Regions from separate parts of the Pseudarthrobacter niigatensis genome, predicted to be linked through region 2. Evidence: riboswitches for the same ligand, from Rfam matches in the RefSeq annotation. Region 2 holds a riboswitch; each other region holds the start of a gene.
The links. A riboswitch is a leader RNA that binds a small molecule or an ion and turns the genes downstream of it on or off. The one in region 2 is predicted to bind thiamine pyrophosphate.
Positions count from the first base shown of each region.

Region 1: another riboswitch for thiamine pyrophosphate. It lies ahead of thiD (bifunctional hydroxymethylpyrimidine kinase/phosphomethylpyrimidine kinase); the one in region 2 lies ahead of J2T23_RS05700 (ECF transporter S component).
Region 3: another riboswitch for thiamine pyrophosphate. It lies ahead of thiC (phosphomethylpyrimidine synthase ThiC); the one in region 2 lies ahead of J2T23_RS05700 (ECF transporter S component).

Region 1 is NZ_JAUSTB010000001.1:65,050-72,639, reverse strand. It holds gene J2T23_RS00355 (hypothetical protein) at 1-24, opposite strand, end outside; gene J2T23_RS00350 (glutamate-5-semialdehyde dehydrogenase) at 103-1,470, opposite strand; gene proB (glutamate 5-kinase) at 1,497-2,633, opposite strand; gene obgE (GTPase ObgE) at 2,638-4,227, opposite strand; gene rpmA (50S ribosomal protein L27) at 4,345-4,608, opposite strand; gene rplU (50S ribosomal protein L21) at 4,670-4,978, opposite strand; gene thiD (bifunctional hydroxymethylpyrimidine kinase/phosphomethylpyrimidine kinase) at 5,241-6,761, opposite strand; TPP riboswitch at 6,769-6,866, opposite strand; gene J2T23_RS00320 (Rne/Rng family ribonuclease) at 7,025-7,590, opposite strand, start outside.
Region 2 is NZ_JAUSTB010000003.1:98,453-106,042, reverse strand. It holds gene J2T23_RS05720 (glutamate--cysteine ligase 2) at 1-776, opposite strand, end outside; gene J2T23_RS05715 (UDP-N-acetylglucosamine 1-carboxyvinyltransferase) at 844-2,367, opposite strand; gene J2T23_RS05710 (energy-coupling factor transporter transmembrane component T family protein) at 2,484-3,284, opposite strand; gene J2T23_RS05705 (ABC transporter ATP-binding protein) at 3,281-4,825, opposite strand; gene J2T23_RS05700 (ECF transporter S component) at 4,825-5,448, opposite strand; TPP riboswitch at 5,516-5,656, opposite strand; gene J2T23_RS05695 (DUF4235 domain-containing protein) at 5,817-6,080, shown strand; gene mnhG (monovalent cation/H(+) antiporter subunit G) at 6,096-6,500, opposite strand; gene J2T23_RS05685 (MrpF/PhaF family protein) at 6,490-6,768, opposite strand; gene J2T23_RS05680 (Na+/H+ antiporter subunit E) at 6,765-7,310, opposite strand; gene J2T23_RS05675 (Na+/H+ antiporter subunit D) at 7,307-7,590, opposite strand, start outside.
Region 3 is NZ_JAUSTB010000002.1:463,162-470,751, reverse strand. It holds gene rimM (ribosome maturation factor RimM) at 1-545, opposite strand, end outside; gene J2T23_RS05200 (RNA-binding protein) at 660-902, opposite strand; gene rpsP (30S ribosomal protein S16) at 904-1,326, opposite strand; gene J2T23_RS05190 (hypothetical protein) at 1,545-1,991, opposite strand; gene J2T23_RS05185 (VOC family protein) at 2,134-3,009, opposite strand; gene J2T23_RS05180 (amidohydrolase family protein) at 3,112-4,194, opposite strand; TPP riboswitch at 4,272-4,379, shown strand; gene thiC (phosphomethylpyrimidine synthase ThiC) at 4,375-6,201, shown strand; gene J2T23_RS05170 (alpha/beta fold hydrolase) at 6,198-6,932, opposite strand; gene ffh (signal recognition particle protein) at 7,036-7,590, opposite strand, start outside.

The DNA.
Region 1 (7,590 bases), on a different contig from region 2:
CGTGGCAATCTGCTGGAGCAGCATTTTCTCCCCTTGTTCAAGGATTTACAGGCAGCGGAACCTTCCGCTGCTTTCCGGGTTCTGGTCTATGTTACCGCGTTGCTACCCGCGGACCTGGCCTTCGCCCTGGACGATCCACTTCGTGGTGGTGAGTTCGGTCAGGCCCATGGGACCGCGGGCATGCAGCTTCTGCGTGGAGATGCCAACCTCCGCACCCAGGCCCAGTTCCCCGCCGTCGGTGAACCGGGTGGAGGCGTTGACGATTACCGCAGCGGAGTCAACCTCGGCGATGAAACGCTCGGCATTGGCGAGGCTGTTGGTGAGGATCGCCTCGGTGTGGCCGGTGGACCAGGTCCGGATGTGCTGGACGGCTTCGTCCAGGCTGTCCACCATTGCCACGGCCAGGTCCAGGTCCATGTACTCCGTTTCCCAGTCCGCGTCCGTCGCCGGTTCGGTTTCGACCGTGGCGGGCAGTGCGGCACTGATGCGCCCGTCCACGTGGAGCCGGACACCGGCGCTGCGGAGGGCGGAGGCGACGGCGGGAAGCACCGTTGAGCCGGAATGGACCAGCAGTGTCTCCACGGTATTGCAGACACTGGGCCGCTGGGTCTTGGCGTTGAGCAGGATCTCCACGGCCATGTTCTCGTCGGCGGACTCATCGATGAAGATGTGGACGTTTCCCTCCCCTGTTTCGATGACCGGCACGGCGGAGTTGGTGACCACGGTCTGGATCAGGTCCCGGCCGCCGCGGGGAATCAGGACATCCACCCTTCCGCGGGCTTTCATCAGGACGGTGGCGCCTGCACGGCCGTACTGGTCCACGGTCTGGACTGCGTCAGCCGGCAGGCCAACGGATTCCAGGGCTTCGCGGAGGATCCGGACCAGCACCTGGTTGGTGGCTTCTGCCGCGCTGCCGCCGCGGAGGATGACGGCGTTGCCACTCTTGAGGGCAAGTCCTGCTATGTCAACAGTGACATTGGGCCGTGCCTCGTAGATGGCAGCAACCACCCCCATGGGCACATTGACCTGGCGGAGGCGCAGCCCGTTGGGGAGGGTCTGCCCGCGCACCACGTTGCCCACGGGGTCCGGAAGGCCGGCCAGGTTTTCCAGGGCCGCCACCAGCCCGGCGACGCGGGATTCGGTGAGGGTGAGCCGGTCCAGGAGGGCAGCGGAGGTCCCGTTGGCCTTGCCCCGCTGCACATCCATGGCGTTGGCAGCGAGGATGGCCGGGACATTCTCCTGCAGGGCGGCGCCCACGGCACGGAGGGCACGGTCTTTCCAGGCCCGGTTGGCGGTGGCCATTCGACGGGCGGCCAGGCGGGCGCGGTCGGTGATGGCGTGGACGGCCGACTCCACCCCGGCAGCGGACAAGGGTGCCTCGGCCGATTCCGGTTCTGCTGCGGGAACCGGCTGCTCCTGCGCAGCGGTGGTTCCGGAATGTTCAGCAGCGTGGATCAGGGCGTCAGTCATGATCCAAGTTTAGGCGAGGAGGCAGCTCAGACCAGCACCAGGTCATCAACATGAACAACTTCACGGTTGTAGCCGCTGCCCATTTCCTCCCCCAGCTCATGCGTTGACCGTCCCAGCATCCGCGGCAGCTCCTCGGAGGAGTAGTTCACCAGGCCGCGGGCAATAATGGTGCCGTCGGCTCCGGCCAGCTCAACGGCGTCGCCGGCTTCAAATTCGCCATGCACGGCGGAGATGCCAGCCGGCAGCAGGGACGTGCGGTGGTGCCGCACAGCGCGGACTGCCCCCTCGTCCAGGACCAGCCGGCCCTGGACCGACGCAACGTGCGCCAGCCACAGGAGGCGGACCGGTTTGCGGGAGCCGTTGACGGCGAACCACGTGCCCACGTCCTCGCCGTTCAAGGCCGCTGCGGCATTGGGTGTGGACGTCACCAAGGCGTGGATTCCCGATCCTGCCGCCATGCCGGCGGCCTCCACTTTGGTCATCATGCCCCCGGTGCCCACGCCCGCCTTGCCCGCCTTGCCAATGGATACGCCCTCGAGGTCGTGGGCGCCGGTGACCAGCGGGATTCGCCTGGCACCCTGGGAAGGTGGGCCGTCATAGAGGGAGTCGACGTCGGACAGCAGCACGAGTGCGTCGGCGCGCACCAGGTGGGCCACCAGGGCGGCCAGCCGGTCGTTGTCGCCGAAGCGGATCTCATGGGTGGCCACGGTGTCGTTTTCGTTGACCACCGGGACTACCCCAAGGTTCAGCAGCCGGTCCATGGCGCGGAGGGCGTTGGTGTGCTGGCTGCGGCGCATCAGGTCCTCGGCGGTCAGCAGGACCTGGCTGACGGTGACCCCATGGGCACCGAAGGCCTGGGTGTACCGGGCCATCAGGAGCCCCTGGCCCACGCTGGCAGCGGCCTGCTGGGTGGCCAGGTCGCGGGGCCGTTTGGCCAGACCAAGCGGCGCCAGGCCTGCGGCGATGGCGCCCGAGGACACCAGGATGATCTCGGCGCCCGCATTGCGCTTGGCCGCCAGGGCGTCAGCGAGGGCGGTCAGTGATTCCTCCGAGATGCCGCCCTTGATGCTGGTCAGCGACGAGGAGCCTACCTTGACCACGATCCGGCGGGCCCCGGCCAGCGCGCTCCTGTCCCCCGCGGGCACGGCGGGTACTGCAGTCATGCCCCTAGAGGTCATCGTCCGCTTCCAGTCCGCTTTCCTTGACGGGCTGGGCGGCACGGCGGCCGCTGACGGACTCGGTCCAGATCCCGGCTTTCCGCTCTGCCTCGAGCTCCGCCCGGGCGGCAGCCTTGGCGTCGCGGCGCTCCTGCTGCTCTTCGCGCTTCTGGCTGCGGGTGGGGCGGTCGCCGATATCGGCGAACCGGACGTCGGTGCCGCGCGGCGACGCCAGGAGCTCAGCCCCTGCCATCATGGTGGGCTCCCAGTCGAACACCACGCCGTCGTCCTCGCCAATGACCACGGTGTCACCGGGCTTGGCGCCCTGCTTGAACAGTTCGGTTTCAACACCGAGCCGGGCGAGCCGGTCCGCCAGGTAGCCGATGGCCTCTTCGTTGGTGAAGTCGGTCTGCTTGACCCAGCGCACGGGCTTTTCGCCCAGGACGCGGAACAGCGGTTCCAGGTTCTTTTCCTCGCGGCGGATCTTGAACCCGGCTTCGTTGACTGCACGCGGCCGCAGCACCGCGGGCTGCACCTTGGGCGGTGCGGCAGCCACCGCATCCCGGGCTGCCTTGACGATCTCCGCCATGGCGAAACCGAGCTGGCGCAGGCCCTCATGGCTGGTGGCGGATACTTCGAACACACGGTAGCCGCGCGACTCGAGTTCCGGACGCACGAATTCCGCCATGTCCTTGCCGTCGGGCAGGTCCACCTTGTTCAGCGCGACCAGCCGTGGGCGGTGGTTCAGGGGAACCACTTCACCGTCCTGGCCGGCATAGCTCATGTCGACGGCGTACTTCTCCAGCTCAACCTCGATGATGGCGAGGTCCGTGAGCGGGTCCCGGTCCGATTCAAGGGTGCCGCAGTCCAGCACGTGGACCAGGGCCGCACAGCGCTCGACGTGGCGGAGGAAGTTGTGGCCCAGGCCCCGCCCCTCACTGGCGCCCTCGATGAGGCCGGGTACGTCGGCGATGGTGAACCGTACGTCGCCGGCCTGCACCACGCCGAGGTTGGGAACCAGGGTGGTGAACGGGTAGTCGGCGATCTTGGGCCGGGCGGCGGACATGGCTGCAATCAAGCTGGACTTGCCCGCTGACGGGAAGCCCACCAGCGCGATGTCGGCAATGCTCTTGAGTTCCAGGACGATGTCCCGGGAATCCCCCTCGATGCCGAGCAGCGCGAAGCCGGGGGCGCGGCGCTTTTGTGAGGACAGGGCAGCGTTGCCGAGCCCGCCCAGGCCGCCGGCGGCTGCCACGAACTCGGCGCCTTCCCCCACGAGATCGGCCAGGACTTCGCCGTCCTTGGTCTTGACCACCGTGCCGTCCGGAACGGGGAGGATCAGGGTCTCGCCGTTCTTGCCGCCGCGCCAGTCGCCCATGCCGGGACCGCCGTTGCTCGCGTGCCGGTGCGGTGCGTGGTGGTAGTCGAGGAGCGTAGTGGTCTGGTGGTCCACGCGCAGGATCACGTCGCCGCCGTTGCCGCCGTTCCCGCCGTCGGGACCGCCGAGTGGCTTGAACTTCTCGCGGTGGACGGAGACGCAACCATGGCCGCCGGTTCCGCCGGATACATGCAGTACTACCCGGTCTACAAAGCTGGCCACGTGGATCTCCTCAGGTGCTGTTTATGGGGCGCCCGGGGACGCCACATCGATTGTAATGCTGTTAAAAGAACAGTGGAGCGGACCCTCAGGCCCGCTCCACCGCTTCAGAACTGGTTGTTACTCTGCAGCTGCAGCAGCAACGATGTTGACTACGCGACGACCGCGGCGGGTGCCGAATTCAACGGCGCCCGGGGTCAGTGCGAACAGGGTGTCGTCACCGCCACGGCCAACGCCGGCGCCGGGGTGGAAGTGGGTGCCACGCTGGCGGACGATGATCTCGCCGGCGGAAACAACCTGGCCGCCGAAGCGCTTGACGCCGAGGTACTGAGCGTTGGAATCGCGACCGTTGCGAGTGGAGCTCGCGCCCTTTTTATGTGCCATCTGAAATGCCTGCCTCTAAATTCTGGGGAATCTGTTGAAATACCTGAACAGTAACCGGTGGTTACTTGATGCCGGTGATCTTGACCTTGGTCAGTTCCTGGCGGTGACCCTGGCGCTTCTTGTAGCCGGTCTTGTTCTTGAACTTCTGGATGACAATCTTAGGACCACGCAGGTCCTGGAGGATTTCAGCCGTAACAGTTACCTTGGCCAGGTCAGCGGCGGCGGAGGTGACCTTGTCACCATCAACCAGGAGCAGTGCGGGCAGCTCAATGGTGCTGCCGGCTCCACCGGCGACGCGGTTCAGGGTAACGAAGTCTCCAACGGAAACCTTCTCTTGGCGGCCGCCTGCGCGGACAATCGCGTACACCACTTGGGAACTCACTTCTCTCGACGTTTATTACAAAATTTGCGTGCGGAACCGACTCAAAAAAGCCAGGGTTCGCGCTGTGCCTCAACGCCGTGGGGTCATAACCCAAGTGTTGGCGTAAGCACCGAAGATCCAGAATACGCTAAATCCATCTACGGCCGCAAATGAGGCTGGTTCCGGCGGCCCGGGTGTGGTAGTAACCACACTCCGACAGGCAGCACCGCAACCATGGACTCCATCATAGCGGCGGCGCTGCCCACAGGGTTCAGGAATGCAACCTCGGCGCGTCGAAGAATTCCACTTCCAGGCGGCAGGACTGCTTGAACGCAGTCACCATCGCCGCGCGTTCGTGGTCGGAGGCCCTCCGCCCTGCTGCGTCCACGATGGCGATGGCGCGGCGGGTGGCCTCGGCGAAGCCCTCGTCCGCGTAGGTCCGGAGCCATGCTGCGTAGGCGTGGCCGCCCGGCTCTCCCGAGGCAAGGAACCGGGCGTGCAGCTTTTCCCCGACTTCGGCGTAAAGCCAGAAGCAGGGCAGGACGGCGGCGGCCAGGACGGCGTAGCTTCCCGACGCCGATGCTGCGGTGAGGTGGTCCACGTAGGCCTTGGTGACGGGGCCGAGTCCGCCCTGGGCGGGGCGGGTGCTGAGCCACGAGCGGTGCAGCTCCGACTCCACTTCCAGGCATTGCTGCGATGATCCGGCCCAGAACAGCTGCTCCCCTTCTGACGGGGCCAGGGCACTCGCCCGGGCAAGGACCCGGGAGTAGCCGTTCAGGTACAGGGCATCCTGCGCCAGGTAGTAGGCGAAATCCTTCTCGGCCAGGTCCCCGGTGGCCAGGCCGTGGATGAAGTCCAGGGCGTAGATGTCGGCCAGGTCCTGCTGGGCTTCCGTCCACAGCCGGGCAGCGAAAGCGCCTTCCGCGAGGGCCGGCCGCACGTGGTGGAAATGGTGCACGGGGCCGTTTCCCCGGCCCACTTCAAGCTGCTCCGACTTCTCAAGGGCGCCGGCAAGCCATGGCTTGACCGTTCGGAGCGATGCCTCCCAGTCGCCAAGGCGTGCCTGGACGGTGGCTATCGCGGAGGACAGGGAACAGCCGGTGCCGTGGCTGTTGCGCGTGTCGATGCGGTTTCCCTGCACCTCCACCACTTCCCCTGGCAGGAGGCCTGCCGTATTGACCAGCGCATCCGGGCAGTCCGCACCCGCCAGGTGCCCGCCCTTGACAAGGATGGTGGCGCCGGTGGCATCCGCCAGGCGCCTCCCCTGCTCCAGCGCTGCCGCCCAGCTGTCTGCTGGATCCGCGCCCACCAGCATGGCAAGCTCCGGCAGGTTGGGCGTAATGAGGTGGGCCAGGGGCAAGATGTCCCGGAGGGCGGCCTCGGCGGACTCTTTCAGCAGCCGGTCGCCGCTGGTGGCCACCATCACCGGGTCCAGGACAACGACGGCGGGACGGACCTTCTCCAGCCAGTGCCGGACAGTGCGGATCACGGCCTCGTCCCCCAGCATGCCGATCTTGACGGCGTCAATGGAGATATCATCGCTGACCGCGTCCAGCTGCTGTGCCAGGAAGGCTGCGGGAGGAACGTGGACTGCCTGTACACCGCACGTGTTCTGCGCCGTCAGCGCCGTGATGGCAGCCATGCCGTAACCGCCGTGGGCGGCAATGCTTTTCAGGTCGGCCTGGATGCCTGCGCCCCCGGACGGGTCGGAGCCGGCGATGGACAGGACCCGCGGGACTTCCCGGCCGGTTGGCAGCCCGGTGCCGGCGGCGGAGGAAGCTGGCAGGGGCATGGAAAGGGTCGAAGACAAGAGACATCCCTTCGCCGGTACTAGCCGGACAGGTTCAACGGGTCTGGATCTCAGCCGGCCTGCTGCGCGGCACCCCGTGTCGGTTCCTACCCTAGCCCGTGCGCCGCACCCGGAAAAAGGTAACAACGGCCGCCGCAAAAATGGGCCATCCCGCAACGGCAGGAATCCCCGCCCCGCACGGTACCCCCGGTAATCCGGGTGGACCGATGCGCAGGACGGGGATTCCTGGCTGGAAGCTCCTGTGCCTAGAGTTCCGAGGCAGGCACCCCGACGCCGAGGATGATGGGTTCCTCGGCCGCCTTCCGCGGTTCCGGCTGGTCCTTCGCGGGTTCGGGGGCCTTCGCTGCGTGCGAGTGCCCACCGGCATCAGCCTGGACGTTTTCATGGTGCTGGACGGCGGTCTCGTTGGCGGCACCCTGGGCACGGCTGGCGGCCCGGTGGCGCCGGGGGCGGCGCTGCCGGGACTGCTCCAGCGTGTGGTCCGAATAGTCCTTTTCAGGGGACGCCTCAGGAGCGGCACCGGCGCGGGCTCCCGCCGCCCCTGCGCCGGCCGGCTGCTCCGGTGCTGCCTCTTCTGCTGCCTGCAGAGCCTCTGCCTGATTGGCAGGCGCATGCCCCACAGGGGAAGCCGGCTGGCCCAGGTGTGCGAATGCTTCCGCAAGCCGGTCCAGCGTCAGGGCAGGCTTCGGATGCTGTTCCCCGGCGTGCTCCACGAACGGAAGCGGGACTTCCTCGCCGCCGAACGTGAGGACGGCTGCGGGACGTGCCGGGGCATCGGCGTCGTGCTTCTCCTCAACGGGTACCTGCGCAG
Region 2 (7,590 bases):
AGGGCTGCGTCCCCGGCACGGAGGCACACGTCCGCCACCCGCACTTCCACCGTCGGATGGTTCCGGGAGAGACGGGCGTCGAAATACAGCATGCCCTCATCGAGCATGACGCCGCTGTCCAGCAGCCGGGTCACCACGCGGCGGTACGCGGGATACGTCCCGTAAATACCTGCCGGGCCCGCAGTGGGCCAGCGGTTCCAGGCCTGGGTCCGGTAGCTTTCGAAGCCGGTGGGGACGCCATTCCAAAATGGCGAGTTGGCGCTCAGTGCCGTGAGCACCGCCAGCTTGTCGCGGATTCGGTCCAGGACCGCCACGCCTTCCTCCGGCGATTCAATGAAGGTGTGGACGTGGAAACCGCAGGTCAGCTGCTCCTGGGCGGTGAGGCCAAAGCGTTCCAGCATCCTGGCATAGCGCGGGTCCGGCGTGGTGTGGCTGGGCGAGGCCACGGGAGAGGTGGCGAGCGCCGCAACCCGGGCCCCGTGCTTTTGGGCAGCCTGGTCCGCCAGCGCCCGGCCGGCCCGGATCTGTTCCAGCAGGCTTCCGTAGTCGGTGCACGGCCGGGTCTGTGTCTCGATCTGCTCAAGCTTGAGCTCGGCACTCAAGCCCATCTCGTCGTCGTAATCCGCCTGGTTGCCGGCATGGCGGCTTTCCAGCTCCACCGGCGCATCATCGGCTGCCACGCGCCGGCCAGCGAGGAGCGCGTCGGCCAGGGCAAGCGGCTCCCCGGACTCCGGATCAACAATCAGGAGTTCTTCCTCGACGCCGAATGTACGCATACGAATATTCTGCCGCGCCCGCCGGGCATTCACAGGGGCGCCGCCCTTCATGACGAAGGATGAATGCCTAGTCCTGGAAGTACTCCACCTTGGCGCCGATGGTGTTCAGACGCTCCGCCAGGTCCTCGTAGCCCCGCTCGATCACATAGATGTTCCGCAGCTCGGACACGCCCCGCGCGGCCAGCATGGCCAGCAGCAGGCAGGCGGCCGGGCGGAGTGCCGGCGGGCAGCCCACCTCGGCGGCGCGCCACTTCGTGGGGCCGTTGACGTAGATCCGGTGCGGGTCCAGCAGCTGTACCTGTGCGCCGAGCCGGTTCAGCTCCGTCAGGTAGATGGCCCGGTTCTCGTAAACCCAGTCGTGGATCATGGTCTGGCCATGGGCGTTAGCTGCAATGACGGCGAAGAAGGGCAGGTTGTCGATGTTCAGCCCGGGGAACGGCATGGGGTGGATCTTGTCCTCGGGGGCACGCAGCTCGGAGGGCTTGGTGGTGACGTCCACCAGCCGGGTGCGGCCGTTGCGGGCCATGTATTCGCCGGAAATTTCGAGCTTCTGGCCCATCTGGCCCAGCGTGGCCAGTTCGATTTCCATGAACTCGATGGGGACCCGGCGGACCGTGACCTCGGAGTTGGTGACGATGCCGGCCGTAATCAGGCTCATGGCCTCGATGGGGTCCTCGGACGGGAAATACTCGATCTCGGCGTCGATCACGGGCCTGCCGGTGATCCGCAGGGTGGTGGTTCCCACGCCCTCGATGGCCACCCCGAGCATCTGCAGGTAAAAGCAGAGGTCCTGCACCATGTAGTTGGGGCTGGCGTTGCGGATCACGGTTGTTCCGGGCCGGTGGGCCGCCGCCATGATCGCATTCTCGGTAACGGTGTCCCCCCGTTCGGTGAGGACGAAGGAGCGGTCCCGGCTATCCGCGGGCGGTGCCTGCACGGTGTAGAACCCTGCCGTGGCCTCCACTGACAGGTCGAACTCGCGCAGTGCCTGCATGTGGGGCTCCACGGTCCGGGTGCCCAGGTCGCAGCCGCCGGCGTAGGGCAGCCGGTACTCCCGGGACTCATCCAGCAGGGGGCCCAGCAACATGATGACGCTGCGGGTGCGGCGTGCCGCGTCCACGTCCATGGCGTCCAGGTCCAGGACGGCGGGGCGGCGCAGGCGGAGGTCCGTGTCATTGAGCCAGGTGCACTCGACGCCGATGCTGGTCAGCACCTCGACGATGCGGTTGACTTCCTCGATCCGGGCCAGGCGGCGCAGCACTGTGGTGCCGCGGTTGATCAGGCTGGCGCACAGCAGTGCCACGCCGGCGTTCTTGCTGCTGTTGACGTCCACGGCGCCGGACAGGGTGCGGCCGCCCTCCACCCGCAGGTGGGTCATCCGCGGCTTGGCCACGTTCACGATGCTGCGGTCAAAGATGTTTTCCAGCCGCTGGATCATTTTCAGGCTCAGGTTCTGCTTGCCCTGTTCCATCCGCGCCACGGCGCTTTGGCTGGTGCCGAGTTCGGCGGCCAGCTGGCCCTGGGTCCACCCTTTCTCGCCCCGGGCGTCCCTCAGCATGGCGGCAACGTGTTCAGCGGTTCTCTGGGTCATACCGCGAATATATCATAAATGAGTTATCCCTCCCCTTTCGCGGGGGAGGTGAAGGGTACCACCCCCGCGCTACCCATCCGATGCGATAGGAAAGCATGCAGAGCTTCCAGCGGGAGTCAGCTGCCCAGCCAGACCATGTTCCACGTGCCGGCAGAGACGGCCGCCACCAGGGCCAGTCCGGCCACCAGCACACCGCCGGCAACCACCCAGGAGTCCAGCGGGCTGAAGGTGGATTCCCTGGCCCACGTCCGCCGGCCCCCGCCGAACCCACGCGCTTCCATGGTCACGGCGAGCCTCGACGCCCGCCTGATGGCCTGGACCAGCAGTCCGAAGCTCTGGCCCAGCGTCGCCTTCACCCGCTGGACGAGGCTGCCGCGGGCGCCCACGCCCCGGGCACGGCGGGCCATCCCGATGGTCTGCCACTCCTCTGCCATGAGCCCCACCAGGCGCATCGCGGCGAGGGTGCCCAGGACGAACCGGTGCGGCAGGCGGGCCTTTTGCGCCAGTGCATCCGCCAGGTCCGTGGGGTCGGTGCAGCTCATCAGGAGCACCGCGGGCAGGGCGATCGCAAAGCCGCGCAGGAGGAAGCCGATGCCCAACTGGAGGGAACCTTCGCTCATGCTCCAGATGCCGACGTCGAGCAGGATCCTGCCGCTGTCCGGCGCCAGGATGGCGGTACTCCAGCCTCCGATGGCTGCGGCGAGGATCAGCGGCCATCCGCGCTGCCACAGCAGGGACACGGTGAGCCCGGCAAGGGGGAACAGCATCAGTTCGAAGGCGAGGGCCACTGAGGCGGACACCCAGTCGATGGACAAGGCCAGGACCGCCGTGATGAGCAGGACCGCCGCGAACTTGCTGAGCGGGTTGGCGCGGGCCAGGAGTGCATGGTTGCCGCTCAAGGTGAGTTCCTGCCTCATGGTGCCACCGCCTCCGCGGCAGCCAACCGCAGTTCCGTCCCGCCCAGGGCCGAGGTGAACTCCGCGTCATGGGTCACGGAAACCACCGCCGTACCCGCATCCAGAAGCTCGGACAGGAATGATGCGAGTTCGGCCCAGGTATTGGCATCCTGCCCGAACGTGGGCTCGTCCAGGATCAGCACCTGGGGGCTGGCGGCAAGGACGGTGGCCACGGAGAGGCGCCGCTTTTCCCCGCCGGAGAGCGTGTAGGGGTTGGCGTCCACCAGCTGGGTGAGCCGCAGGCGCTCCAGCAGTTCGTCCACCCTGTCCGCGCCGTGCCCCAGGTGCCGCGGGCCGAACTGCAGTTCGTCCAGTACCTTCCCGGTGACGAACTGGTGTTCCGGCTCCTGGAACACCGTGCCCACCCGCGAGATCAGCTGCTGGGCCTTCCACTTGTAGGGGTCGATGCCGGCGCCGCGGCTGAGGTCCAGCGTGGCTGAAACCTTCCCCGCCACGGGCTCCAGCAGACCGGCCAGGGTCAGGGCGAAGGTTGACTTGCCGGCACCGTTGGGACCGGTGATGGCCAGGGCCTGCCCGGCGCGGACCTGTGCAGCCACGTCCTCCTGGACCGGCACCGGCGGAATCTTCCGAAAGCCCTGCCGGCGGGCGCGTCCGCGGGACACGGCAAGCTGCTCAGCGGCCAACAACAGGTTCCCCGTTCCCGCGGCCGGGACGGCGGCGCGGGGACGGGTCGCGGGCACATACCCGGGCACCCACACGCCGGCAGCGGCCAGCATGGTCCTCGCCTCACTGAGCACACGGTCCGGCGGGCCGTCCAGGAGCACGGCGGGATCCGAGGCCGAGCCCGGCTGCAGGACAATGATCCGGTCCACCAGGTCCTTCCAGACGGAAACCCGGTGCTCCACCACCACAAGGGTGGCCCCGGTCTTGTCCAGGCAGCGGGCCACGGCGTCGCGGACCTCCAGGACGCCGTCCGGGTCGAGGTTGGCGGTGGGTTCGTCCAGCAGGATCAGGCCGGGGCGCATCGCCAGGATGCCCGCCAGCGCCAAGCGCTGCTTTTGCCCGCCGGACAGGGCCGACGTCGGGTGGTCCAGCGGGAGGTGGGAGAGTCCGACGTCGGCAAGCGCCGCGTGCACCCGGGGCCAGATCGCGGCGCGGGGCACCGCGAGGTTTTCGGCGCCGAAGGCGACGTCGTCCCCCACCCGGGAGAGGACCACCTGCGTTTCGGGGTCCTGCTGCATCAGGCCGGCGCGGCCGCGCTGGGCGCGGGGCGCGGCTCCGTCCACCCGGAGCGAACCGGACTCGTCGGCGTCGCCTGATTCGCCGTCGTCGTCGATGTCTCCCAGGACGCCGGCCAGCGCGTGCAGCAGCGTGGACTTCCCTGCGCCGGAGGGGCCGAGCAGGAGCACCCGCTCCCCGGGGGCGATGTCCAGGTCAAGGCCGTGGACGGCGGGTTTGGCCCGGCCGGCATGCCGCCAGCCCCAGCCACGGGCGGTGACGGCGGCGGGGCGGACCGCGCCGGAGTCCTGGGTGGGTGCCATCAGGAGAAGACGGGCTCCGTTGCGGCCTTGCGGGACGCGAAGGAGCTCAGCACCCCGGTGCGTGCCAGGCCGCGGGTGGCAACCCAGGCCAGGGCACCCGCAAGGATGGCCCCGGAAATGGTGGTGAGGACAATGTAGGCCAGCTTGTCGGCGCCGGAGTAGGCGATGTTCCAGCCCCACGGTGCAAACGAATCGTTCAGGCCGCAGAAGAATCCGGCCGCGGCGCCTGCCAGCAGGGACACGGGCAGGTTGAACTTGCGGTAGACGAAGATTGCGAAGATGATTTCCGCGCCCAGGCCCTGGATGAAACCGGAGAACAGGACCGAGGCGCCGTACTGGGAACCCATCAGCAGTTCGCCGGTGGCGGCGACGGTTTCGCAGAACAGGGCCGCCCCGGGCTTGCGGATGATCAGCATTCCCAGCACGCCGGGAATCATCCAGCCCCCGGCGAGCAGGCCGGTCAGGGGTGGGTAGGCTGCGTTCATGGGGGCGGACAGGGCGGCGGCACCCTGGTCCCATGCCCAGAAAATAACGCCGCCTGCGATGGCCACCAGCGCGGCGACGACGATGTCCACGACGCGCCAGGACTTGCTGGTGGTCTTCTTGATTGCTGCAGTACTCATGTGGTCCTCCTGGGAAACAGGAGGGGAAAGTGGACCCGGCCGGCGGCCTGTGGCCGTGGAACCGCGACACTTTGAGAACTCGACTCCCTTGCGCCGGTACTAACCGGATCAGGTTCGAGGGTCTGCGGCTGTCCGCACTCTCAGCGCCCACCTGCGGTGCCCGGCTAATGCCAGGTTGTCCGACGGCGGCGCTCCCCTGTCGTTTTTAGTGTTGCTTTTGGTGTGGGTAACGCTTGTTGTTGTGCCCGGTTGGGCGTGGTCAAGTTTACACCTGGCCGGGCTGGATTGCGGGCTGCCGGCGCCAATCACCCGGATATGACCGGCTAGGCTGGGAGCAGTCCGTTTTCCGCCCGCAAGGAGTACCTGGAATGAACCTTCTCATCAAACTGCTCGGGACGGGCGTGAGCCTCGGCGCAGGCCTCGCCGGTACCAAACTGGTCAATGCCATCTGGGAAAAGACCACCGGACAGAAGCCGCCCACCGGCAAACACGAGGACGTACCCACCAGCCTGCGTTCGGCGCTGACCTTTGCGCTGATCTCGGCGTCGGTCAGTGCCATCATCCAGGTCCTGGCCAACCGCGGCACCCAGCGCGCCATCACCCGCTTCGCGAAGACCCAGGACATCGTCTAGCGTCGTGCCCCAGCGTTACCGGCCGTCGTCGGGGCTGTCCTTCCGGGCAGTCTCGGCGGCGGCTTTTTGCACCACGGCTTCCAGTTCATCGGTGGTGAGCAGTTCCCGGTGCAGGTGCTTGGTGCGGTAGCCGGCACGGCCCACCATGTGGGCGGACACGGGCACCGTGAGGAGTTGGAAGATCCACGCCACCACCAGGACCGGCCACACCCACCACGTCCGCAGCTGCAGCCCGATGGCCGCCAGCAGCAGGAAGAGCCCCAGCACCTGCGGCTTCGTGGCGGCGTGCATGCGGCTCAGGAGGTCCGGGAACCGCAGCAGGCCTATCGCGGCGCCCAGGGACATGAGGGCACCCACCACCATGAACACGGCGGAGGCGAGGTCGATCCAGGCGTCGGGCCGGAAGAAGTCAGGATTCATTGGGCTTGACCCTCCTGTCTGCCACGAACCGGGCTACGGTCACGGAACCGATGAACCCGATGACGGAGATGGCCACCACCAGCATCAGGTTGTTCAGGTGCCGGTTCACCGCCATATCGATGCATAGCGCCCCGGCAAGGATTGCGAGCAGCACGTCGGCAGCCAGCACCCGGTCCAGCAGCGACGGGCCACGGGCGATCCGGATGATGGCACCGGCGGCCGCCAGCGAGAAAATGACGGCTGTGACAGCCAGGACAACGGGCATCATGCGCCGGCCTCCATACGGACCTCTTCCAGTTCATCCGCGGTGCCCATGATGCGGATCAGGCCCGCTTCAATGGAGCGGACCTCGTTCCGCAGGCCTTCCACGTCCTTCTTGGAGGTGATGTTGAGTGCGTGCAGGTACAGCGTGGACGTGGAACGGTCCACGTCCACCACCAGGGAACCCGGGATCAGGGAAATCACGTGTCCCGTGGCAGTGACGATCAGGTCCTGGTGGCTGCGCAGTTTCACCGCGACCACGGCATTGGTCACCTTGGGGCCGCGGACAGCTGCCAGATACAGGACCTGCGCGCTGGCCACCACCACCTTGCCCACGAACGCCAGCGCAAACGGCACGGCGTGGAGAATATTGAACCGGCCGCTGAGCTCCACCGGCGGGAGGTAGAAGAGCCGGGCCACGCCCACGGCCAGCAGGGTCCCGAAGAGGAGGTTGCCGGGGCTGAAATCCTGCCACAGGGCGCCCCACACAATCACCAGCCAGACCAGGAGCGGCAGTTCCTGGCGCAGTGAAATGCGTTTACGGCTCATCGTCCTCCTCCCGCCGCGGTGGCGCCGGGAACGGCGATGCCCTCGCCCAGCACCGCCTGGATGTACGGCGTCCGGTCAAGCATGTCCCGGGCTGCCCGGTCCGAAAGTGCGAACAATGGTCCGGCGAAGACGGTCAGGGCAACACCGAGCACCACCAGGGCGGCCGTGGAGCCCACCATGGTGCGCGGCAGGAGGGTCACCGTGTTGTTCACCTTGGCTCCCGGCCCGGAGACCCTCGCAGCGGGAGTGGCAAGGAGCACGGGGTCGGGGTGCTCGGCGT
Region 3 (7,590 bases), on a different contig from region 2:
TAGGCGTTGCCTTCCGCTTCCGGGGCGGCGGCTTCGTCCGAGTTGATGCCGAAGAGGCCGTCCGGCGGGGTGAGGAGAATGAAGCCTTCATCGATGTTCACCTCAGGGACGATCTGTTCCACGAACGGAATGAGGATCTCGTCGCCACCCGGGGTGGTCACCACCAGCAGGTCCTGGACCGGCATGGTGTTGAGGGCTGTCACCTTGCCCACCACCCGGGACTCGACCCGTGCTTCCAGGCCGACCAGTTCGTGCTCATACCAGCCTTCGTCGTCGTCCTCGTCCAGCTCTTCGGTTTCGATGAAGAGCTTGGCGCCGCGGAGCGTCTCGGCTTGGTTACGGTCCGCCACTTCTTCAAAACCGAGCAGCAGGATGTCCTTGTTCCAGCGCGCGCTGCTCACAGTCAGCGGGCCGGACGCTGAAGGCTCCACCACGAACTCCGTTCCGGGGACAAACCTGTCTTCCGGGGCGTCCGTAAGCACCTGGACGGTGACCTCCCCGCGAATGCCGTGCGGCTTGCCAATCCGTGCCACCTGAAGCTGCATCTGTTCCTCTGTTCCGGGTTGTGGTGGTGCTGGTGAAGCTTTGTGCTGGGAAAGAACTCCGGCCCCTCCACCTGGTGGTGAAGGGGCCGGAGCAAACTGGATATTGCCGAGCGCTCAGCGGCGGCGGTCGGTGTCGACGACGTCGACCCTTACCGGTTCGCCGCCGGCCAGTGCTGCCACCACGGTGCGCAGTGCGCGTGCCGTGCGGCCCTGGCGGCCGATCACCCGTCCGAGGTCGTCCTGGTGAACGCGCACCTCGAGGGTGTCCCCGCGGCGGTTGCTCTTTGAACTGACCTTGACGTCGTCCGGGGAATCAACGATCCCGCGGACCAGGTGCTCCAGCGCTTCTGCCAGCAATCTACTCAGCCTCGGTGGTCTCAGCTTCGGCGTCGGCCGGGGCCTCGGCAGCGTCAGACTTGGAGGCCTTCTTGGTGATGGCTTCCGGGATGATGACCGAGCCCTTCTCCGGAGCAACGAAAGCTTCCTTCGCGACCTTGGTCTTGAGGGTGCCTTCCTGGCCCGGCAGGCCCTTGAACTTCTGCCAGTCACCGGTGATCTTCAGGATCGCGGCAACCTGCTCGGACGGCTGGGCGCCGACGGACAGCCAGTACTGGGCACGCTCGGAGTTAACCTCGATGAACGAGGGCTCTTCGGTGGGGTGGTACTTGCCGATCTCCTCGATGGCGCGGCCATCACGCTTGGTGCGTGAGTCCGCAACGACGATGCGGTAGTACGGGGCGCGCATCTTGCCGAAGCGCTTAAGGCGAATCTTTACGGCCACTTTTGTGGTCACTCCTGTTTCAGAAAAAGGGGTGAACCCGGCTTTCTGCACCCGTGGGGCGGGCCGTACTTGCGGGCTCGAAGGACAGGATCCGGACGCGGAGAGAGGGGCCACGCAGATCGAGTACCTGTTTATTGTGCCAGATGAACGCCGTTATTTCGACTTGGCGCAGCCGCCGGTGACTTAGCGGGAGGGTTTCCCGGGCGCGGCCGGGAGGGTCAGGCGGACCAGACGTAGAGTCCAGTCCGCTCCGAATCATTGATTCCGGCGGCGAGCGCCGCGAGCTGCTGCACATACGTCCGCGCCTGGGCGGCCCCGAACGGCATGTCCTCCTGGGCGGCCCACTGTTCGGCGACGTCGTCCAGGACGTTGCCCTCGCCTTCGGTTTCGTAAGTGAGAAGGTCCGCCAGGGCGCGGACCATGGCCGGCGGAACGGCGAGGAGGGAGTCGCTGGCGACGTCCACCATCGTCAGCTCGTAGTCGGCTCCGCCGGCATGGACGGCCGTCCCGGCAAGATCGCCAAGCTGCTCCAGTTCAAAATCGCTGATTCCCTCAATCCGGACCGCAGCAGTGTCCCCCGCGGAGGCGCTGCGGCCTTCATCAAGGAGGCCGGCATGTTTCAGCGCGGCGTCATGGGTGGCGACAAAGATCTCGGTGAAGCCCATGGCTCGTGTCCTTCTTCCGTTGGCGGAACTGCGCGCCGGACACTTCCTGCCGCCCGGCCGTACGGAATCAGCCTAGTAGCTGCGGGGCCGCCCTCGCACGCCGGACCAGCCTCCCGCGGAGTGGCGCAGGAGGCCGCAGCGGTCAGCGGACGGCGACGCGGATACGGTTGCGCCACGGATCCTCGAACCGAAGCTCCCAGCCGGTGTGGTGGGCCGGCACCCCGGCAACCTTGAGGCGGTCGGTCAGCGCTCCGACGTCGTCCCCGGACGGAACCTCGATGAGCACCTCGCCAAGCCCAAGGGTGTCCTTGCGCGGACCGGCGCCGCGGCTGTTCCAGACGTTCATGGCCATGTGGTGGTGGTAGCGGCCTGCGGAAACGAACAGTGCCTGCCCGTGCCAGCCTGCGGTCTTTTCGAACCCCAGGGTGCCCACGTAGAAATCCCGGGCGGTCTGCACATCGCCAACCTGGAGGTGGACGTGTCCCACGCCGGCGGCCGTTTGCCGCTGTCCCTCCAGGGACTCTTCGGTGAGGTACTGCTCGAGGTAGCGCTGCGGCGGGAGCGCCAGGCTGTCCATGACTACGTCCGTCCCGTTCCAGGACCAGTTGCTGCGGGGACGGTCCCAGTACAGTTCGATGCCGTTGCCCTCGGGGTCGGTGAAGTAGAAGGCTTCGCTGACCAGGTGGTCGGCACTGCCGGTGAAGGCCCGCGGCTCGTACTGCGCGGCAGTGGCGACGGTGGCGGCGAGGGAAGCCTGGTCCTCGAAGAGGAGCGCGGTGTGGAACAGGCCCGCCTCTCCCCTGCCGGGAAGGTGCAGTCCGGGAGCCGGCGCAAGGTGGACCAACGGCCGGCCCAGGCGGCCAAGGTAGAGCCCGCCGTCCTGTTCGGCGACCACCTCAAGGCCCAGTGCGCACTGGTAGTAGTCGGTCATGACCTTCATGTCGCCCACCTTGAGCATCACGGTGCCCATGGCGAGGTCGGCAGGAAGAAGATCCTGGCTGCTGGCTGATGCGGTCATTGAAGGCTCCTAGCATTGGCGGCCGTCCCATTGGCGGCCTCTCACACGTTAAAATTACTTGAAGCTTCAATTTATTCCAAGTCCTCCGTGAGCCGTATTTTGTCAGCGAATAATCCGCCCGCCCAGCACCACGTGCTCCAGGGCCGTAATGGTCTCCGGTGCCGCCCGCGGGTCTTCCCGGCATACAACGACGTCGGCGCGGGCACCCTCCTCCATCCCGTCCGCTCCCAGCCACGCACGGGCTGCCCAGCAGGCGGCGTCCAGGGCCGCCTCCATGGGCAGGCCGGCGCCGTGCAGGGCGAGGATTTCGTCCGTGATCCTGCCGTGCCGTATCACGCTGCCGGCATCGGTACCGGCAAAGATGCGTACACCCGCGGCATGGGCTTGCGCCACCCGCTCCATCCTGCCTTCCCAGAGGGCGCGCATGTGGGCGGCATAACGCGGGAACTTGGGCTCCGCCTGCGCAGCAATGTCGGGGAAGGTGGCGATATTGATGAGCGTGGGCACGATCGGTACGCCCTGCTCCACGAACCGGGGCACGTGGCGGGGAAGGAGCCCGGTAGCGTGCTCGACGCAGTCGATGCCCGCGTCCAGCACCTGGTCCAGGGTATCTTCGGCGAAGCAGTGCGCTGTTACCCGGGCACCTTCGTCGTGTGCCGCCTGGACGGCATCGCGTACGACGGCGGCAGGAAAGGACGGCGACAGGTCGCCGGCGCTCCGGTCAATCCAGTCCCCCACGAGCTTGACCCAGCCGTCGCCGTCGCGCGCCTGCTTCCGGACGGCCTCCACGAGGCCCTCGGGTTCCACTTCCTCGGCGAAGCCCCGCAGGTAGCGGCGCGTCCGGGCAATATGGCGCCCGGCCCGGATCAGCACCGGGAAGTCCACTCCGCCCTGCATCCAGCGGGTATCTGCCGGCGAGCCCGCGTCCCGGACCAGCAGGGTTCCCGCGCTAAGGTCCGCCTCCGCCTGGTCCCTGGCCGCCGCGGGCTCGACCGGACCAGTGGCCCCAAGCCCAATGTGGCAGTGGGCGTCCACGAAGCCCGGCAGCACCCAGCCATCCAAAACCCGGTCCGGAGCAGCCGCCGGCCGGCTGAACGTAAGCCTGCCGTCCACGGACCAGAGCCCGTGCCGCACCGTGTCCGGTGCAGTCAGGACGGGGCCGCGGAAGTGGATGATGCCTGCCATGGGGCTCCTTTCGATGCCCGGCCAGGCTAGCACCGCAATTATGACAAGGCCGCTCCAGGCGCCTGTGGTAGCTTCGTTCCTGACCACACGGGTGCCCTTGCAGGGGCTGAGATCGGGCTGACGCAGCCTGCGACCGTTGAACCTGTCCGGGTAATGCCGGCGAAGGAAGTGAGTATTCCCTTGAGTACGCAAAACACCCAATTGAACCCTGCCCTCCAGCCGTCTGACAGGGTGCCCGGTGGCGCGTCAATGCCGCCGGAAACCCAGTCGTTGAAGTCGCATTCCCTCGCCTACCTCGCGGATGAGGCGTCCGGGATCCGGGTACCGGTGACGGAAATTGCCCTTGAGCCGTCCCCCAACGGCCAGCCGAACGCACCGTTCCGGACGTACCGGACGGCGGGGCCGGGAAGCGACCCCGTCCGCGGCCTGGAGCCTTTCCGCGCGGAGTGGATCGTGGCGCGCGGAGACACCGAGGCCTACAGCGGCAGGGAACGCAACCTGCTGGACGACGGCCGCTCGGCCGTCCGCCGCGGAGCCGCCTCCGCGGAGTGGAAGGGCGCGCAGCCCGTGCCCCGCCGCGCCGTCGACGGCCGGACGGTGACGCAGATGCACTATGCCCGGCAGGGCGTCATCACGCAGGAAATGCGGTTCGTGGCGCTGCGCGAGAACTGCGATGTGGAACTGGTGCGCAGCGAAGTGGCTGCCGGCCGCGCCATCATTCCCAACAACATCAACCATCCGGAATCCGAGCCCATGATCATCGGCAAGGCCTTCCTGGTGAAGATCAACGCGAACATCGGCAACTCGGCCGTGACGAGTTCGATCGCCGAGGAAGTGGACAAGCTGCAGTGGGCAACCCAGTGGGGCGCGGACACCGTCATGGACTTGTCCACCGGCGATGACATCCACACCACGCGGGAGTGGATCATCCGCAACTCCCCGGTGCCCATTGGAACCGTCCCCATCTACCAGGCCTTGGAAAAGGTCAACGGCGAGGCCAACGCCCTGACCTGGGAAATCTTCCGGGACACCGTGATCGAACAGTGCGAACAGGGTGTGGACTACATGACCATCCACGCGGGCGTGCTGCTCCGCTATGTCCCGCTCACCGCCAACCGCGTCACCGGTATTGTCTCGCGGGGCGGCTCCATCATGGCGGGCTGGTGCCTGGCCCACCACCAGGAGAACTTCCTGTACACGCACTTCGACGAGCTGTGCGGAATCTTCGCCAAATACGACGTCGCCTTCTCGCTGGGCGACGGCCTCCGCCCCGGTTCGACGGCGGACGCCAACGACGCCGCGCAGTTCGCTGAGCTGGACACCCTCGCCGAACTGACGCAGCGGGCCTGGGAGTACGACGTGCAGGTGATGGTGGAGGGGCCGGGCCATGTTCCCTTCCACCTGGTCCGCGAGAACGTGGAGCGGCAGCAGGAGCTGTGCAAGGGTGCGCCCTTCTATACCCTGGGGCCCCTGGTGACGGATGTGGCGCCCGGGTATGACCACATCACCTCGGCCATTGGCGCCACCGAGATCGCCCGGTACGGCACAGCCATGCTCTGCTACGTCACGCCGAAGGAACACCTGGGCCTGCCCAACAAGGACGACGTGAAAACGGGCGTGATCACGTACAAGATCGCAGCGCACGCCGCGGACCTGGCCAAGGGCCACCCCGGGGCGCATGAGCGCGATGACGCGCTGTCCAAGGCGAGATTCGAATTCCGCTGGCGGGACCAGTTCGCGCTGTCCCTGGACCCCGTGACCGCGGAGTCGTTCCACGATGAGACGCTACCGGCCGAACCGGCCAAGACGGCGCACTTTTGCTCCATGTGCGGTCCGAAGTTCTGCTCCATGCGGATCAGCCAGGACATCCGGGACGAATATGGCTCAGCGGACGCGCAGGCGGCGCTGGCGTACCTGGCCTCCGGCATGCGGGGGAAGAGCGAGGAGTTCCTGGCAGCCGGCGGCAAGGTCTACCTGCCGGAGCTGCGGGTCCCCGCTGACGGCTAGGACGCCCGGGCTGGCTGGCTCCTGCCGACCCCGCTGATGAACTGGCGGATGGCCCGGTCCCCGTCCCGGGAGTCCTGGGGCCGGTGCCCGCCCGCGGCAACGCGGTGCAGGGCGCCGGTCTCCCGGAGGTAGCCGGCAATTTCCTCGTAGAGCGGCTCCCAGCCACCAGTCAGGACCAAGGTGGGGACGCCGGGAACAATATGCAACGGCGCTTCCCAGGAAGGCTCCTGGAGCCGCAGCCGCCGCGCGGACCGCTTCTCCTCGGTGGTGGCAGGCTGCTGCAGGTCGGTGGCGTAGATCCGGCGGACAAACTCGCGCTGGAAGTCGTCATCGCTGAGCTGGCGGCGGACGTCGAACAGTGGCTGCATCAGGCGGATGTGGGCGGCCGTGGCCGGCAGTTCCGCCGTCAGGGACAGGCAGGCGGGCTCCACCAGGGTCAGGGAAAAGACGAGGTCCGGGCGTTCGACGGCGGCCATCATGGCGGCGATTGCCCCCTGGGCGTGCGCAACGACGTGTCCGCCGGCAGCGCCACGGCCGTCGTCGCCCAGGGACCGCAGGATGATCGCGGTATCTTCCGTGAACGACGATTCCACCGGCTCCGCGGCGGCATCGTAGCCGTGCCGGCGGAGGAACAGGGCGTCATAGGACAGCGCCATGCCGTGCTGGCGCGGCCATGCGGCGGCACCGAAACTTCCGGCGCCGTGCACGAAAACTACCCTCTGCTTGAACATGTCCCAACCCTATTCCACGCTGCCGACATCCCCACGAAAAAGCGCCAGGTGTCGTCTTGAGCGGTCAAAACGGCACCTGGCGCTTCCTGATGCTGGGAAACTCCTACTTGCCCAGGAACTTGTCGAAGCCCTTGGGGAGGTTCAGCGAGGACGGGTCGAAGTCGCCGCCCTGCTGGCCGAACGCGGCGCCGGTGGGGAGCGCCTTGGCGGCGTTGGCACGGCGGGCTTCCGCGTCCTTGCGCTCCTGTGCGGCCTTGGCGGGGTTGCCGGATTTTGCCTTCTTCTTGGGTGCGTTCTTTGCGTTCTTCCGCGCGCCGCCCCCGGCTCCGGGAAGGCCGGGCATCCCTGGCATCCCCGGCATGCCGCCCTGGGCCATCTTCTTCATCATCTTTTGGGCCTGGGCGAAGCGCTCCAGCAGGCCGTTGACCTCCGACACATGTACGCCGGAACCACGGGCAATACGGGCCCTACGCGAGCCGTTGATGATCTTGGGCGCAAGCCGCTCGTGCGGGGTCATGGACCGGACGATCGCTTCGACGCGGTCGATTTCCCGCTCGTCGAACTGCTCCAGCTGCTGCCGGATGTTCTGGGCGCCCGGCATCATCATGAGCATCTTCTTCATGGAGCCCATGTTGCGGATCTGCTGCATCTGGGCCAG